4 regions of the Lysinibacillus sp. RS11 genome follow, and region 1 is predicted to be linked to each of the others. Evidence: riboswitches for the same ligand, from Rfam matches in the RefSeq annotation. Region 1 holds a riboswitch; each other region holds the start of a gene.
The links. A riboswitch is a leader RNA that binds a small molecule or an ion and turns the genes downstream of it on or off. The one in region 1 is predicted to bind cobalamin.

Region 1 (3,919 bases):
CGATATAAGTCCCTACATAGACTACTTCTGTTCCATCAGGTGATACTTGTGGATCTGCCACTGATTTTAATTGATATAGATCTTCCGGTTTAATCCCTTGTTTGGATGTCATATTTTCCCGCCCCTTTTTGTTAATTGCATTACATAGTACAATATTTCGACGCCCTAAGTATTATTCCTCCTTATAAACAGAAAATTTTTAAAATTACCCGTGTTATATCTTATTTGAGATGTTTAAAAACATACACTGAAAAAAAGTAGCTGCTTCGCAATAATGACGAAGATCTACGGATATAATTTATTTCAAAGTATGCAACTTTTACCTAAACGCTCTCCTATTACTAATACTTGAGAAATAGCTTCACGAGGAGATGAACATATTGGTGCTGGATTATTGTCAAAAATACCATGAAAGTTGGCTCGAGTATTCCAATAGAAGAAACAAAAAGATGGTCTAAAACTCAAAAAAAGTAGCGTGTTTTATCATCACTTTTTTACATTTTCCAATACTCAGCAGAATTTGTTCTGCGATAAAATTTATAAAAAGGTTCATTCGGACGAGCATGCTCATTATAGAGTCGAATGATTTCATGAAGTAAACTTTCAATACGGTCAACTGCCACCCTTTTAGCAAAGAGCGTCCCAGCTTGCGCATTTGCCCCCATTGGCACCGCCCCTAAATAGACATCAAAGCTATCTTTTTGATAAACAAGGCCAATATCATCATACACTGCATTGTAGCAGGCAGAGGCACAGCCATTTACGTTTAAACGTAATCTTGTAGGGACCAATATTCCTTCTAATGAATGAAATAGCTGTTCAGTAATCGGTGCTGCCTCCATCTTATCCCCATCACAGAAATCGCAAGCCTTCATCACAACAATTGGTCCTTGCTTTGCCACATACAGGCCAGCATCTTGTAGCTCCTTAGTCGTATCTGCTACATCTACTGTCGGAATAGATAATAATATACTGTAAGAAGAGGAGTATTTGATCGCACCAATTTCTCCTACAACCTTTGCCATTGCTTGAAATTGTGCAGGGGTATAATGTTTATTAATAATACCCGGGCTAACTGCAAGACGTGTAAACTCTCCATTATGATTTAGCTTTTCAAATGTTTTGTCCGGTATATTTTTACAAAATGCATTCATTTATAACTCTCCTTATAAAAAAAGAACTAGCAAGTCGCTAGCTCCTTATTTAGTCTAAAAGTTTTCAGGGTAAAAGCCTTTTGCTAAAATTTGAATAGCTTCTGCAGCACGAACCCCTTCTGATGCAGCAGAAAGCGGTAAGATCACAAAGTGTTCATTTTTAACAGCTTCCATTTCTTTTAAGGCAGGATCATTTTTTAAGAAGTTAATTTTTTGTTCCGCCTTTGTTTCTCCGTAATCAACAACAACAACGACTTCTGGATTACGATCTACTGCATCTTCTTTTGATACCGTAGTCCATCCTGATTCCACATCACCAAAAATATTTTTACCACCAGCAATCGTCACAAGCTCATTCATAAAGTTTTGTCCAGCAGTAAGGACATCTTTATCACCACTATCAAACACTAATACACGCAGTTCTTCCCCATTTTGTGGTAATTTCGCACGTACAGCTTCTACATCTTTGGTCATTTGTTCAATTAAAGCATCTCCACGTTCTTCGACACGGAATATTTTTGCGATATTTCGGATATCTGTGAAAATATCTTCTAATGTTGGTTTCGTCATACTTGAGGCTGTATGTAAATAAGTGTGAATCCCTAATGCCTCAAGCTCTTCCTGTGTACCAACACCTTTCTCTCCAAAGGCGCTTTTCCAACCGCCGTATAAAAAATCTGCTTCTGCATCAATAACCTGTTCCTTTGAAGGATACTGTTTAGCTAACACAGGCACTTTATCGTAGGCAGCTTGTAGGGGCTCATAAATATTGTCATCTAAATAGGCGGTACCTACCATAGAATCTTCCAAGCCTAATGCCAACATAATTTCTGTTACATGTTGATTTAAGCTAATCGCTTTTTTGGGTGCTTCTGTATACACTTGTGTCGTTCCATTATTGTCAATTGTGATCTCTGTCTTGTCAGTTTGTGCAGGCTCTACCTTCTCACCTTGTGCAGCTGATTCTGATTTGTCCTTTGCATTACATGCTCCTAGAATAGCGATTATTGCTATTGCAAAGACAAGCCACAAGCTTTTCCATTTTTTCATGTCCTCGTCTCCTTTGTGTCAAATATATAGAAAGAAATCCCTTGACTTCCTCGCTACTGAATGATCAATTATGACTCGGCATAATTGCGTCCGGATTCGGCTTTGTGCTTAGGCCAGCAGATGTTTTTTGTGCGAAAGCGCAGTGCTAACGGAGCGTCAGCAACAAATGTTTTTTGTGCGAAAGCGCAATGCTAACGTAGTGTCAGCAACAGATATTTTTTGTGCGAAAGCGAAGTGTCAGCAAAAGGGTTTTAACTGCGCGAAAGCGTAGCGGCAGCGGCAACACAGCACCGATGCAGGTCAGTTAGCCGTTATCGCAACGATGCTGTGGTTTTAGGCTAACATCCCCTAAGACCACCTTACCGAATCCACACCCGCTAAACATAAGTTAAAAAGGGCATAAAAAAACCCCTTGTTTCCAAGAGGTTCGCATAGTGAAAGATGGGTTCTACAACCTATTCACTAGCCCCATCCTCGTGGTTTAAGCAAAGATTACATATTGGCAGGTATCCTGGCTTAGGTTCATCATCTATACGCCTTCCCATAGCATGGCTACAGTGGCATCTTGTATAGACTCCCCATTTACAGTTGCGGGACAGCATCGGATTCGCACCGATTTCCCTTTTAAGCAAATGACAAATCATTTGCACCAATACATCTATTATTTTTTTAAAATGATATTGCTAGACTAGCAGAAGAAATTTATGTTCGCAATCTCTCGAAAAAATCGAAAAATAAGTATTATGAATATAGTAGCACTATTTCGACATAAACACTAACTATTTTACATGAAATATTTTTGTCCCACATAACTAGCAGACAGCCAAGAAGTTTAACGGAAGATTAACAGCCCGGAAATGCCCGATTACTTTGGGGCAACAGGGTGTTCCTCTACGAGTTGGGGTGGCGAAACCCTCACTGATTAGTAGTCTTTACTTTATTTTATTTCTGTTACAATGATATTGGACGAAAAAAAGAAACGAGGATTTTTTATGCATAAAACAATTGGTGTACTCGCTCACGTCGATGCAGGAAAAACAACATTTTCTGAGCAGTTACTATTCCATACAAACAGTATTCAAGCCCGTGGTCGAGTTGATCATCAAGATACATTTCTAGATAATCATGAACTCGAGCGTCAGCGAGGCATTACTATTTTTGCGGAACAAGGTCGCATGACGATTGGAAACGATACATATACGTTAATCGATACACCTGGGCACGTCGATTTTTCGCCAGAAATGGAACGTGTTATTCGTGTTATGGATTATGCCATCATTGTTATTAGTGCGGTCGAAGGAGTACAAGGTCATACTGAAACCGTGTGGCAACTTTTACGCAAATATCATGTCCCTACCTTCTTCTTTATTAACAAAATAGATCGTGAAGGTGCAGATGTCGAAGCCGTTATGACACTGCTTCAAAAAGACTGCTCTAAGGATGTACTATTAGTAGATGAACCGCTCCGTTCTGATTATGTTTCCAATCACATGATGGAGTGGCTTGCTGAGCGTGATGAGCAGCTTCTCGATGCTTTTCTTAACGAGACGTTGGATAGCGTTAACTGCCTGACTCATATACAAGCGATGATTAAACAGGAAAAGGCCTTTTTATGTTTTACTGGCTCTGCCTTAAAAGATACTGGGATAAAAGAATTCATTTCACAGCTCCCTCTACTTACTGAGACACATTTTAACAACAATGGAACGTTCCAA
Region 2 (3,919 bases), 1.7 Mb from region 1:
ATTCAGCGACCTCTTTCTTTACATCACTAATGACATAATCTATTGGTACAGAGCGATTTAATAGGCAATCATACCAACCGATCCCCGGATTATGAACTGCTGAGGAAACCGTTTTTAACGGATACTCCGATTGAAGCTGAATGTAATGATTCGTAACAGTGAAATTTTCGTTTTTAATGACAGCACGTTGCTGATGTTCGATTGAGGCTGGCATCATTGTAATTTGAGGCTTTGGAATTTCGGGATGTGCATAAGTCGCTACTCGCGCATGATAGACATCTTCAATTTCCGAAGCGATTAATACTTCATGTGGTGCTCCAAATGCTCGCATCCTTCCGTCTTCCATTAGTAATAATTCGTCACAATAGAGGGAAGCTAAATTCATATCATGTAGTACCATAATAACAGTTAAATCACATTCAATTGCTTCCTTTCGTACCATATCTAAAATTTGACGTTGATGGGCAATATCTAGATGGTTCGTTGGCTCATCTAGCAGTAATATTTCCGCCGTTTGCGCAAGGGCCTGGGCTACAAAAACTCTTTGTTGTTCCCCGCCCGACAAAAATTCCATCGGTGTCTGTTCATAGCGTTTCACACCTGTTTGCAGCATTGCATGTTGGACTGCTTGTTCATCTCGTTCAGCCCAACTTGAAAAGAAGCCTGTTTGATGTGGATAACGTCCAAGTGATACTGCCTCACGTACACTGTTTGAAAAGGCATTCGCATGTAATTGTGGTAGCACTGCCATTTTTTTTGCCAATGCACGGGCATTATAAGCGCTAATATTTTTACCATCTACGACTATAGTGCCTGCAGTAGCTGGTAGTATGCCACTCATCACTTTTAATAGTGTGGATTTCCCACTACCATTCGGGCCTAAAATCCCTAGTACTTTTCCTTTTTCAACGGAAAAACTGATATCCTGAACGATCGGCACATCTCCATAACCTCCAGAAAGATGTTCAACAACAATCATGCCCGTCCCCCCTTGCTTCTACGTTGCTTATAAAAAATATAAGAAAAAACGGGCGCCCCAATAAATGCAGTAATAACGCCAATTGGTAGCTCTCTTGGCATAATAATTGTTCTTGCTATTAAATCACAAATAATGAGCAAAGTTGCACCATTTAAAAATGATAATGGCAATAAATGACGATGATCTGAACCCCAAAGCATTCGCGTCATATGGGGTACAACTAAGCCAACAAATCCAATCGTACCAGAAACTGCTACAGCTGCTCCTGTCAACATTGACCCGCCTATCAAAATTATATATTTACTACGCTTAACATGAACACCTAAATGTTTTGCGCGTTCCTCTCCATATAACAAAACATTTAACTCGCGTCTTTGTGTCCAAAGCATAATTGAACCAATTATCACAAACGGAATAATCATTTGAACAAAAGGCCAACCTCGCATCGATACTGAGCCGAGCAGCCATCCCATAACTTGTCGTAGCTCCTCACCAGATAATGCAATCATTAAGGAAATTAAGGAACCTAAAAATGAACTAAAGATGATCCCTGTTAAAATAAGGGTTTCCATTTTTAGTGAGCGGTCTACCATTCTAGCAAAGCCCATGACCGCTACCATCGTTAATATTGCACCTAGCATACTGAAGATTGGTAATGCATAATGGCCTACTACTGGAATTGAAATACTAAAGAAAATCGTCATCACTGCGCCAACTGATGCACCAGAGGAAACACCTAACGTATAAGGATCTGCCAAAGGATTTTTTAATAAGCCTTGAAAAGCTGCCCCTGCAATGGCAAGCGATGCTCCGACAAGCCCCGCCAGCAGGACTCGAGGTAAACGAATTTTCCATAAAATATTGGCAGCTGTTTCATCAGCTGCCTTATTCCACACTACTTCTAGTGGAATATGAACTGAGCCTATTGCTACGCCACACCAGATGCTAATAATTAGAAGCGTAATTGCTGTTACATAGGCTATAATCGTTCTACTCATTTAAAGGCTCTCCCCCTTAGTCTATCTGTGCCAATATTTAACGACTTGTTCTTCTGATTTATCGATACATTTTGGCTTGAAATTGCCTAATACTGAGAATTTATCGACATCCATCTTACAAAACAAATACCCCTCATCAAAAAAAGATGAGGGGATCAAATTTGCACAAAAATACGTATACAAAATCCACCACCCTATCCTCGTAGGCTGCAACGTGTTTTCTATAAAGGCAGGTCTCCTGGCTCGTGCTTCCTTCGCTTTTTCAAGCCTTCCCGAAATTTTCAGTGGTGCAGATTGAAAAAACTCACACATACAGTGGCGGGACCGCATCGGAATAACACCGATTTCCCTTTTCACTTTACATAAGTAAAGAACCTTTATAATTTTCAGTTGATATAATTATACATGAAAAAAAAAGTGGCTGGGATAAAACTGGTCAATACCTTAAAAAGCGCGAGAAATCAATTTTAGAAACGTTGATTTCTCGCGCTTTTCTTATGTGAAATTTTTTAATCTTGCTAGATCCCAGACTCTAATCTATTAGACTATATCTAAAAAATACTGAACAGTTTTCATTGGCGCTCCAATTTCTCGCAATGACCATGTGCTCTCTAAATAAATATCTGCTAGCTTTTCATATTTACCGCCGAATTTTTGTGCCCATTCGACTGCTACAACACTTTCATATACATGTGCCATATTTTCTGCAACCTTTTTTGCCTCAAATGTTTTCGTTGCTTCATCTAAACGACTAAATGTTTGCAAAGTCAAGTCTAGTTTTACTAATTGCTCTGCTACAATTGCTACTAATGGACTGTCAGCTAGTTTTTCTAGACGTTTCTCCATGATACGAACAAATAATTCATGCGCATGAAACTTATCTACTAAACGAATGAGCTCCAACGCTAAAATATTGGCAGTCCCTTCCCACACCGTCAGCACCTGTGCATCTCTTAATAAGCGAGGTGTAACAAAATCCTCTATATAGCCATTCCCTCCGTGCAATTCAATTGCTTCACTAGCATAATGTACCGCTTGCTCTGCCGTTTCTTTTTTCATAATAGCAATATACAAGCGATTCATAATGATGTCCTGTTCATTGCCCTGTCCACTTGCTACTTTATCGTACAGCTGAATAACATCAAAAACAGTGGCAACTTCTACATGAAGCTTGGCAGCATATTTCCCTAATGTATCCTGAATCATAGGATATTGCGTTAAAGGCTTACCAAATGCATGACGATTGGTTACATAGTGCTTCGCCTCTAAATAACCGCGACGCATAATGCCGATAGAAGCAACTGCATTGCAAATTCTTGATAAATTAAGTGCCTCCAGCATATAATAAATCCCTTTATTCGGCTCACCGACAACATAAGCTAGTGCGCCATCAAATTCCACCTCACCAGAAGGCACTGCTCGAACGCCAAGTTTATCCTTTAAACGTCGAATGCGGAGGTTATTCACAGTGCCATCCTCATTCCGCCATGGAACCGCAAATAATGTTAAGCCCTTTGAGCCTATCTGTGCCCCCTCCATACGGGCCAATACCATCGCTACGCCACACATTCCTGCATTAGATGCGAAATATTTCTCGCCGTATAAACGATACTCTTTGCCGTCCTGTCTCGCCTCTACCACATTCGCGCCAACATCAGAACCACCTTGACGCTCCGTTAAAAATGTAGCTCCCTCATATAACTCGGTATCTCCTGTTGCACAAACATGTGGTAAAAAGCGCTCCTTCACCTCATCACTTGCATAATGATCGAGTAAATAAGCCGTTGCCATTGTTAAAGTAACAGGACAGTAAAAGCCTGGCTCAGTATGGGACAGTATATAGCCTTGAGCAAAGCTATACACATAATTTCCCTTTCTACCTAATTGCGGAATATCCTTATGCACATAGCCAACAATCCCGATATTGTATGTCTCTTCAATC
Region 3 (3,919 bases), 2.0 Mb from region 1:
TAGCTAAAGAAGCTGGTGGTGTTTATTTATTCGAAACGAAGGAAAGCGCAGAAAAATATTTAGCCATGCACTCTGCTCGATTAACAAGCTTTGGGATAACAAATATTCGTGGTAAAATTTTTGAAGTTAATGAAGCTTTATCTTCTATTAACAATGGTCCTATCCATAAATAACAGGCGTATCTGTTATTACAGACACACCTCATAGCGATAATGGACAAGAAAATCTTTGTGAATGTTATTGCGCTTTAAATAAGGGTGGTTTCTGTTCCAAACTATTCGCTTTCGCACAAAAAACATCTGCGCTCAGTCGGAACGGAAATCACCCCTCGTTTTGCCGAAGAACCGTACTTTATTTATGTAGTTTTAAAGCTTTCTTCGTAAATTGCTCTGAGACATACGTTAAATAAGGCTTCCCTGTAAGTGGATGTGTTTGAATATCAGCGTAAACACCAAAAACATCTTGTAATAATGCTGGTGTAAGTACTTCTTCTGGTGTTCCAAAATTGACAATTCGCCCTTGCTGTAAAACATAAATTTGATCACAATACATAGCTGCAATGTTTAAATCATGTATTGCCGCAACAACTGTTAAATGTAGGGTTTGAATTAGATCCATTAGCTGCAATTGATGCTGAATATCTAGATGATTTGTTGGCTCATCTAAAATAAGCATCTGTGCTTGCTGAGCGAGGGCACGGGCAACCATCACACGCTTTTTTTCTCCGCCTGAAAGAGAACTAAAGCTACGTTTCTCTAAATGAGCAATTCCTGTTTGATCTAGTGCATTTTTTACAATTTGAAAATCTCGTTCCTGATCAAGCTCAAATAGTTTTTTATGTGGTGTTCTTCCCATACTGACTAAATCATGTACGGTAAAATCGAATACGACCGGCGTTTCTTGACTCACTACTGCTAAATTTTTCGCAATACTTTTACTCGATTGCTTTAAAATATCCTGTTCATTTAATAAAACTGTTCCACTTTCTGGTTTTAATAAACGATACATATTCTTTAATAGCGTTGACTTCCCACTACCATTTGGACCGATTAACCCAACAAATTGTTTTTCCTTTATTTGTACACTTACTTCATGTAATATGCGCTCATCAGAAATGGAGAAAGATACTTGTTTCGTCTCTAATGTCATATGCTTTAATCCCCTTCACCGAAAGAATAATTGTTACGACGTAGTAGCCAAATGAAAAACGGCCCTCCACAAAAAGCTGTGATAATTCCAATTGGCATTTCTTCAGGGGCAATTATAATCCGAGCAAGTGCATCTGCCCACACTAAGAAAATCGCCCCAAACAAAGCACTAATCGGTATGACATATTTATGGTTTGAACCTACGATCAGCCGTACAATATGCGGAATGATTAAGCCAACAAATCCGATTGAACCACTTACTGCGACAAGCACACCCGTTAATAACGATACTAATAAGATAAGCTGTATTCGAAATTGTTGTAAGTTAACCCCTAATGTAACCGCTGCTTCTTCCCCAAGAAGTAATAAATTTAAGCTTCGATAATGGAGCCATAACAAGGCAAATACCACGATAAAAATAACTGTAGGAATTAAAAGATTACTCCACTTCGCACCCGCTAAGCTTCCTAGCATCCAAAACATAACTGCCTTCATTCCGCCCTCTTGCTTCGACGTCATTAATATAAAATTTGAAATAGCAGATAAAATAAACGACACCGCCATCCCTGAAAGTAAAAGTCGAAAGACAGAAACTCTACCGCCAACACATGCTAAGAAGAAAACTAACGCCATTGCTGTCAGAGAACCTATAAATGCAGATACGGAAAGAGCATAAACGCCAAGAAATGAAAAAGCACCTAAAATGATGACAGCTGTGGCCCCAACCGTTGCACCAGAAGATATCCCTAAAATATATGGTTCGGCAATTGAATTACGGACAAGAGCCTGAATAGCTGCTCCTGCAATTGCCAACCCTGCTCCAACAATAGCAGCGAGCAATACACGCGGAACTCGTATTTGCCAAATAATAATTTCCTGTGAACGACTCCAATCTTGCTCGATTGAGTTTTGTACAATTGGTATTTTGGAAAGGATAACCTTCCATACGTGAATTGGCGTCACAGAAACCGATCCAACCATTATGGCAATTGTCATTGAAATGATTAGTACTAAAAGAAGAGTCATTGATAGTAGCATAATTTTTTTATTCATCTGTTTATTAACTCCTAATCATTAATAATAGACTTAATGAAGATAAAAAAAGGGTATTCCATGCAAAATACGCATAGAAATACCCTAGATTAAACAAAGTCAGAAAGATTCCCTTCTACTATTGTCCGTAATCGCTTTCATCCTCGTGGGCATTACAGATATTCGCTAATTGGCAGGTCTCCTGGCTTCGAATCAATGTCCCTATGATTGCCTTCCCATTCTAGAACAGTGGCCTAAATGCGTCGGATTTGCACCGACTTCCCTTTTAAGTGACACTTTTACAAGATGTCACACCATTTGCATCTGATATTTTAAAATTATGACGATTCTATCATATATTTTAATAGTTAGTCTATTACTAGTAATTATTTATCAAATTATGAAGGATAAACATTTTGTGTTAACCTATATAAAATATTAGGTTGACACAAAATGTTTATTTTTTTACACTATTATTATCAATATTACTTATTAGGGGTGAAATAATGACAACAGTAGCGGAACACTCGCATCACAAATTAAGAACAGTAGATATTGCTTATATTGGACTATTTTCAACATTGATGATGATTGGCGCTAATATTACTTCCTTTGTACCTTTTATGGTTGTTGGTGGCGTACCCATCACGCTACAAACATTTTTTGCTATATTAGCAGGACTTATTCTTGGCAGTAGAAAAGGTGCACTCGCTTGTACTGTTTATATGTGCATAGGTTTAGCAGGCGCCCCTGTATTTGCACGTTTCAGTGGGGGCTTTGGACAAATTTTAAGTCCTACATTCGGTTTTATTGTTACTTTTATATTAGCTGCATATGTTGCAGGGCTTATTGTAGAGCGCAGTGGAACGAAAAAAAGCTATGTAATTGCTGCTTTAATTGCAACAGCCATTAATTATTTACTTGGGACAAATTGGATGTACTTCGCCTACAAGTTATGGGCTAGTGCTCCAGAAGCTTTTTCTTATAAGATGGCATGGCTTTGGATGATGCCTCCATTACCAAAGGATATTATTTTAGCGATATTTGCCGGTATTTTTGCATACCGTCTACAAAAAATAGTAAAAATAATTCCTGTTAAATAACGTAAGCCCTTCTTTAGTTTAATGCTAAAGAGGGCTTTTTGTTTTAGGAATCCTATATGAATGCTGTCCACAATTTCTGCACATTTATTTGCTACATTAAGAGCAAATAGTGAGGAGGAATATAATATGTTATTCAAAAGAAAGTGGTCAATTGGCTTAATAGCAGCAGTAGCTTTACTAACATTATCGGCTTGCTCTGCCGATACAACTAAGTCAGAAGCCGATTCAAAAAATAACATCGAAACTGAACATAGCACAGAGATGGATCATTCCACGATGAACCATTCAAGCTCTGGCGCAGTACCAACAACTTTGAAAAATGCTGAAAATCCAAAGTTTCCAGTTGGAAGCATCGCCATTATCACGGATGGACACATGGCAGGTATGAAAGGCGCAGAAGCAACGATTGTTGGCGCTTATGATACGACAGCATACATTATCTCCTATGAGCCAACTACAGGTGAAAATCGCGTAGAAAATCATAAGTGGGTTATTCATGAGGAATTGATAAATCAAGGTGAGGCTCCATTAGCTCCGGGTACGGAAGTCAAAACCGATGCATCCCATATGGAAGGCATGGAAAATGCGACTGTCCATATCGATGAGGCAATACAAACGACAGTTTATATGATTGAT
Region 4 (3,919 bases), 220 kb from region 1:
TTTTGTGCGCGAGTCATTGAAGGATTTACAACGTTACCAAAAGGAGAAGACGTTTATCATCTTGTTGTGCATGGTGGCGTCATTCGAGCACTTCTTGTTGCATTTGCACCGACTGAGCAACCCTTTTGGACGTACCATACACCGCATGATAAAATGTTTTCTTTATCGTTTTCAAGAAAGGCTTGGGAGGAGGGGGCGAGATGCATGTCTTTATCGGAGGAGCTTATAGTGGAAAAACCGACTATGTCATGAATTTACTTGCAGATCAAAAAGTTGAGCTAGTAGATGGCTATGTACCTGATGACACTCCTAGCTGTGATGTACTGGTTATTAAAAACCTAGAGAAGTGGCTCGTGACACAAGATCTGGAGGATGATGAGGTCATTGTCAGAACCATTTTGACAAGACTAAAGACTCTTGAAGAAAATTGTGCACTCTATATAATTGTGACCGATATGGGACGAGGGGTTGTGCCGATGGAAAAACAGGCACGATTATTACGTGATACATGTGGGCGCTTGTACCAGGCATTATTTGCTGAAGCAGAACATGTCGTACGTATTTGGTACGGTATTGGGGAACAAATCAAATGACGTAGTTAGTCAGTTGAATGGGGTGCTCATCGTACACTTCCAAGCGCTCAGCCGAAACGGAAATTAACCTCACGCTATAATGAACAATGTTTAAAAGAAAAGAGGGAATGGAATGGATCGACAAAGATTAATGAAATTGACACTCGTTGCCATGGTAGCGGCAATTTGTGCAGTTGGGGCAGTTATTAAAATTCCAACACCATTTATTACAACTGCTGCACTGGACGCGGCTCCTGCATTTTTGAGCGTTGTATTTTTATCTCCAGTATTGGCTGGGGTTGCAGGGGCAATTGGGCATTTTATTACGGCCTTAACTTCTGGCTTCCCACTTGGACCACTCCATATTATTATCGCAGTAGAGATGTTTATCGTAGTATGGATCTTCGGGATTATGCATAATAAAGGAATGCATTTCTGGAAATGGCCTGTGGCACTTATTTTAAATGGCGTTGTGGCACCATTACCGTTTTACTTTATCATTAGTCCGGCATTTTATTGGGCATCTCTTACTAGTCTACCGTTGGCAACTCTAATTAATTTAGTCATCGTTGCAGTTGCAATGCCAATTTTATCTAAAGTATTTGTGCGTAAGGCAGGGCGATTACATTGAGAAATGCCATAAAAGTAGGGGAGCTGATTGCTACGACAGATAATGCCGCAGCAATTGGTGAAAAACCGCAAGATGTTGTGTCTGCCTCAGATCAACTCACGGCATACTTGACAGCACGTGTTACTTTTTTAGAGCAGCTTGCCGCAAATGCTTTACCTACACATGTCCTACTCGCTAATTTTTCAGGGGGTGTGGCATGGTCTCGCTATGTGGCAGGCATTCAGCAGGTTTTTGATGAAGCTGGTCTTATTTGTCCGCAAATAGACGGTAGCACTGAGTCCAATATGCCGACTGTACAATCTGGTTTGTCCATAACGATGCTTGGTGAACAGCAGCAACGTACACCCTATAAGCATGATCAGCTGATTTGGTACACTTATGGACTGCCGCTTGTAGGCAATGAAGTCCTTGCACAGCCTGAGGATGTCGCACAGCTACAGCCTATTTTTCAGGCATGGAAAGAGGAAATCGTGCAGCAAGTTTGGCCAGTTGGATCAAAAGGTTTGCAAGCAGAATTTACTCGACTTTTTGGCAATCAACAGGTCACATGTTCGTTAGATGTTGAGAAAACAGCTGGCCCGTGTGCAGTCATTTTACTTGGTGTACATCCAGAAAAAGAGCAGCTGGCACAAAAAATTTTTCTTAGAAATTTTGAGAAACTACGTAAAACTGCCTTGTAATTGGGCTTGCTTCGAGAAAAAGTAGTGCGTAATAAAAATCAAGGGGCAAAACGCCTATTGCAACAATAAACACCATATGTTAGATTTGTTTAGGAGTTAAAACACTATATATAGTATTTTGAACAAGAGGTACCAATATGGTTTAAAAGGGAATTCGGAAAAGAGCATCTTAAGCCGAAGCTGTCCCCGCAACTGTAAGTGCTGACAAATGATGCAGAGGCCACTGTTAACAATGGGAAGGCGATCATTTGGAGGAAGCATGAGCCAGGAGACCTGCCGATTTGTTCAAGACAGCGACACATTCTTCGGGGATTGAGAAGTGGAGGCGAGAGATTTGTTCACTTCTGTGTGTGCATGTCCTTCATTTCCATTTCCGATTTTACAGCGATCACGCAACCGATAGAGGATGCGTGATCGCTTTTGTGTTGTCTGGAGATAGAAAGGGAGAGTATGTGTATATGACAATTCAAATCGAACAGCAAATTGCTAAGCTAAAGAAAAGTTACACGGAGGATGAACTTGAAAGTTTTGTAAGGTTATCGGATCGATGGCTACGAAAAAATGACAATGCCACATTTGAGGCATGGGCGGATGCGATGATTTTACAAACGCTTAGCCTAATTGATGAAGAGGAGCCATATTGGACATTTGTTGCAGCGCAAATTTATTTAGAAAAATTATATGACCAATTTGCAATGCGCCGCGGTGTTTCTGTGAAAGATGTTTATCAGGTTTTCCCAGCACAATTAGCACGCTATACAGAGGCTGGTTTGTATCATGAAAGTTTAACAACAAAATATAGTGAGCAGGAGCTTCAGGAACTTGCTTCATATTTAGAACAAAGTCGAGATGAGTTGTTTACATATATTGGCTTAAAAACATTAATGGACCGTTATGTTGTTCGTGATTATACGAAAACACCTGTCGAGTTACCACAGGAACGTTGGATGGTCATTGCGATGACATTGATGCAGGATGAAACAGAAAATCGTTTACAAAAGGTGCGAGAGTCTTACTGGGCAATGAGTAATTTATATATGACTGTTGCCACACCAACATTATCGAATGCAGGGAAAACACATGGACAGCTATCTAGTTGCTTTATTGATACAGTAGATGATAGTTTACAAAGTATTTATGACACAAATACAGATGTCGCAACATTATCTAAGTATGGCGGCGGTATTGGTGTTTATATGGGCAAAATTCGTAGCCGAGGCTCATCTATTAAAGGTTTTAAAGGTGCATCAAGTGGCGTTTTACCATGGATTAAACAGCTTAATAATACGGCAGTTTCGGTCGATCAGCTTGGGCAACGACAAGGAGCAATCGCGGTCTATTTAGATGTTTGGCATAAAGACGTCTTTACGTTTTTAGATTTACGTTTAAACAATGGGGATGAGCGTTTGCGTGCCCATGATATTTTCACAGGGCTATGCTTACCGGATTTATTTATGGAGACAGTTGAGGCACGTGGGGAATGGCATTTATTTGACCCACATGAAGTACGAGAGGTCATGGGCTTCTCATTAGAAGATTTCTATGATGAGAAAAAAGGTGACGGCTCTTTCCGTACAAAATATGCAGAATGTATCGCCAATCCTTTATTAAGCCGTGAAGTCGTACCAGCGATAGATATTATGAAACGTATTATGCGCTCACAGCTTGAAACAGGCGTGCCGTTTATGTTTTATCGTGATGAAGTAAATCGTATGAATCCGAATAAGCATGAAGGGATGGTTTACAGCTCGAACTTGTGCACAGAAATTTTCCAAAATATGTCAGCTACTGAATTCGAATCTATTACCCTTGAAGATGATGTTATCGTAACACGTCGCAAGCCTGGAGATTTCGTTGTATGTAACTTATCATCTATTAATTTAGGCAGAGCTGTACCGGCTGGTGTACTAGAACGTTTGATTCCAATTCAAGTGCGTATGTTAGATAACGTTATTGCCTTAAATACAATCCCAGTGAAACAAGCAGAGCGTACGAACTTGCGCTACCGTGGTATTGGGCTAGGCACATTTGGTTGG

Region 2: another riboswitch for cobalamin. It lies ahead of AB9L17_RS02970 (FecCD family ABC transporter permease); the one in region 1 lies ahead of AB9L17_RS11630 (ABC transporter substrate-binding protein).
Region 3: another riboswitch for cobalamin. It lies ahead of AB9L17_RS22320 (FecCD family ABC transporter permease); the one in region 1 lies ahead of AB9L17_RS11630 (ABC transporter substrate-binding protein).
Region 4: another riboswitch for cobalamin. It lies ahead of AB9L17_RS10365 (ribonucleoside-diphosphate reductase subunit alpha); the one in region 1 lies ahead of AB9L17_RS11630 (ABC transporter substrate-binding protein).

The regions. Positions count from the first base shown of each region.
Region 1 is NZ_CP168124.1:2,275,540-2,279,458, reverse strand. Features, by position in the region: gene AB9L17_RS11640 (S9 family peptidase) at 1-112, opposite strand, end outside; gene AB9L17_RS11635 (precorrin-3B methylase) at 495-1,154, opposite strand; gene AB9L17_RS11630 (ABC transporter substrate-binding protein) at 1,209-2,204, opposite strand; gene AB9L17_RS11625 (hypothetical protein) at 2,332-2,475, shown strand; cobalamin riboswitch at 2,689-2,873, opposite strand; gene AB9L17_RS11620 (GTP-binding protein) at 3,197-3,919, shown strand, end outside.
Region 2 is NZ_CP168124.1:572,711-576,629, reverse strand. Features, by position in the region: gene AB9L17_RS02975 (adenosylcobinamide amidohydrolase) at 1-979, opposite strand, end outside; gene AB9L17_RS02970 (FecCD family ABC transporter permease) at 976-1,977, opposite strand; cobalamin riboswitch at 2,189-2,371, opposite strand; gene AB9L17_RS02965 (acyl-CoA dehydrogenase family protein) at 2,518-3,919, opposite strand, start outside.
Region 3 is NZ_CP168124.1:4,324,837-4,328,755, forward strand. Features, by position in the region: gene AB9L17_RS22310 (monooxygenase) at 1-173, shown strand, start outside; gene AB9L17_RS22315 (ABC transporter ATP-binding protein) at 352-1,149, opposite strand; gene AB9L17_RS22320 (FecCD family ABC transporter permease) at 1,155-2,201, opposite strand; cobalamin riboswitch at 2,356-2,514, opposite strand; gene AB9L17_RS22325 (biotin transporter BioY) at 2,687-3,283, shown strand; gene AB9L17_RS22330 (YdhK family protein) at 3,410-3,919, shown strand, end outside.
Region 4 is NZ_CP168124.1:2,054,419-2,058,337, forward strand. Features, by position in the region: gene AB9L17_RS10345 (histidine phosphatase family protein) at 1-252, shown strand, start outside; gene AB9L17_RS10350 (bifunctional adenosylcobinamide kinase/adenosylcobinamide-phosphate guanylyltransferase) at 201-593, shown strand; gene AB9L17_RS10355 (ECF transporter S component) at 706-1,203, shown strand; gene AB9L17_RS10360 (hypothetical protein) at 1,200-1,883, shown strand; cobalamin riboswitch at 1,994-2,179, shown strand; gene AB9L17_RS10365 (ribonucleoside-diphosphate reductase subunit alpha) at 2,342-3,919, shown strand, end outside.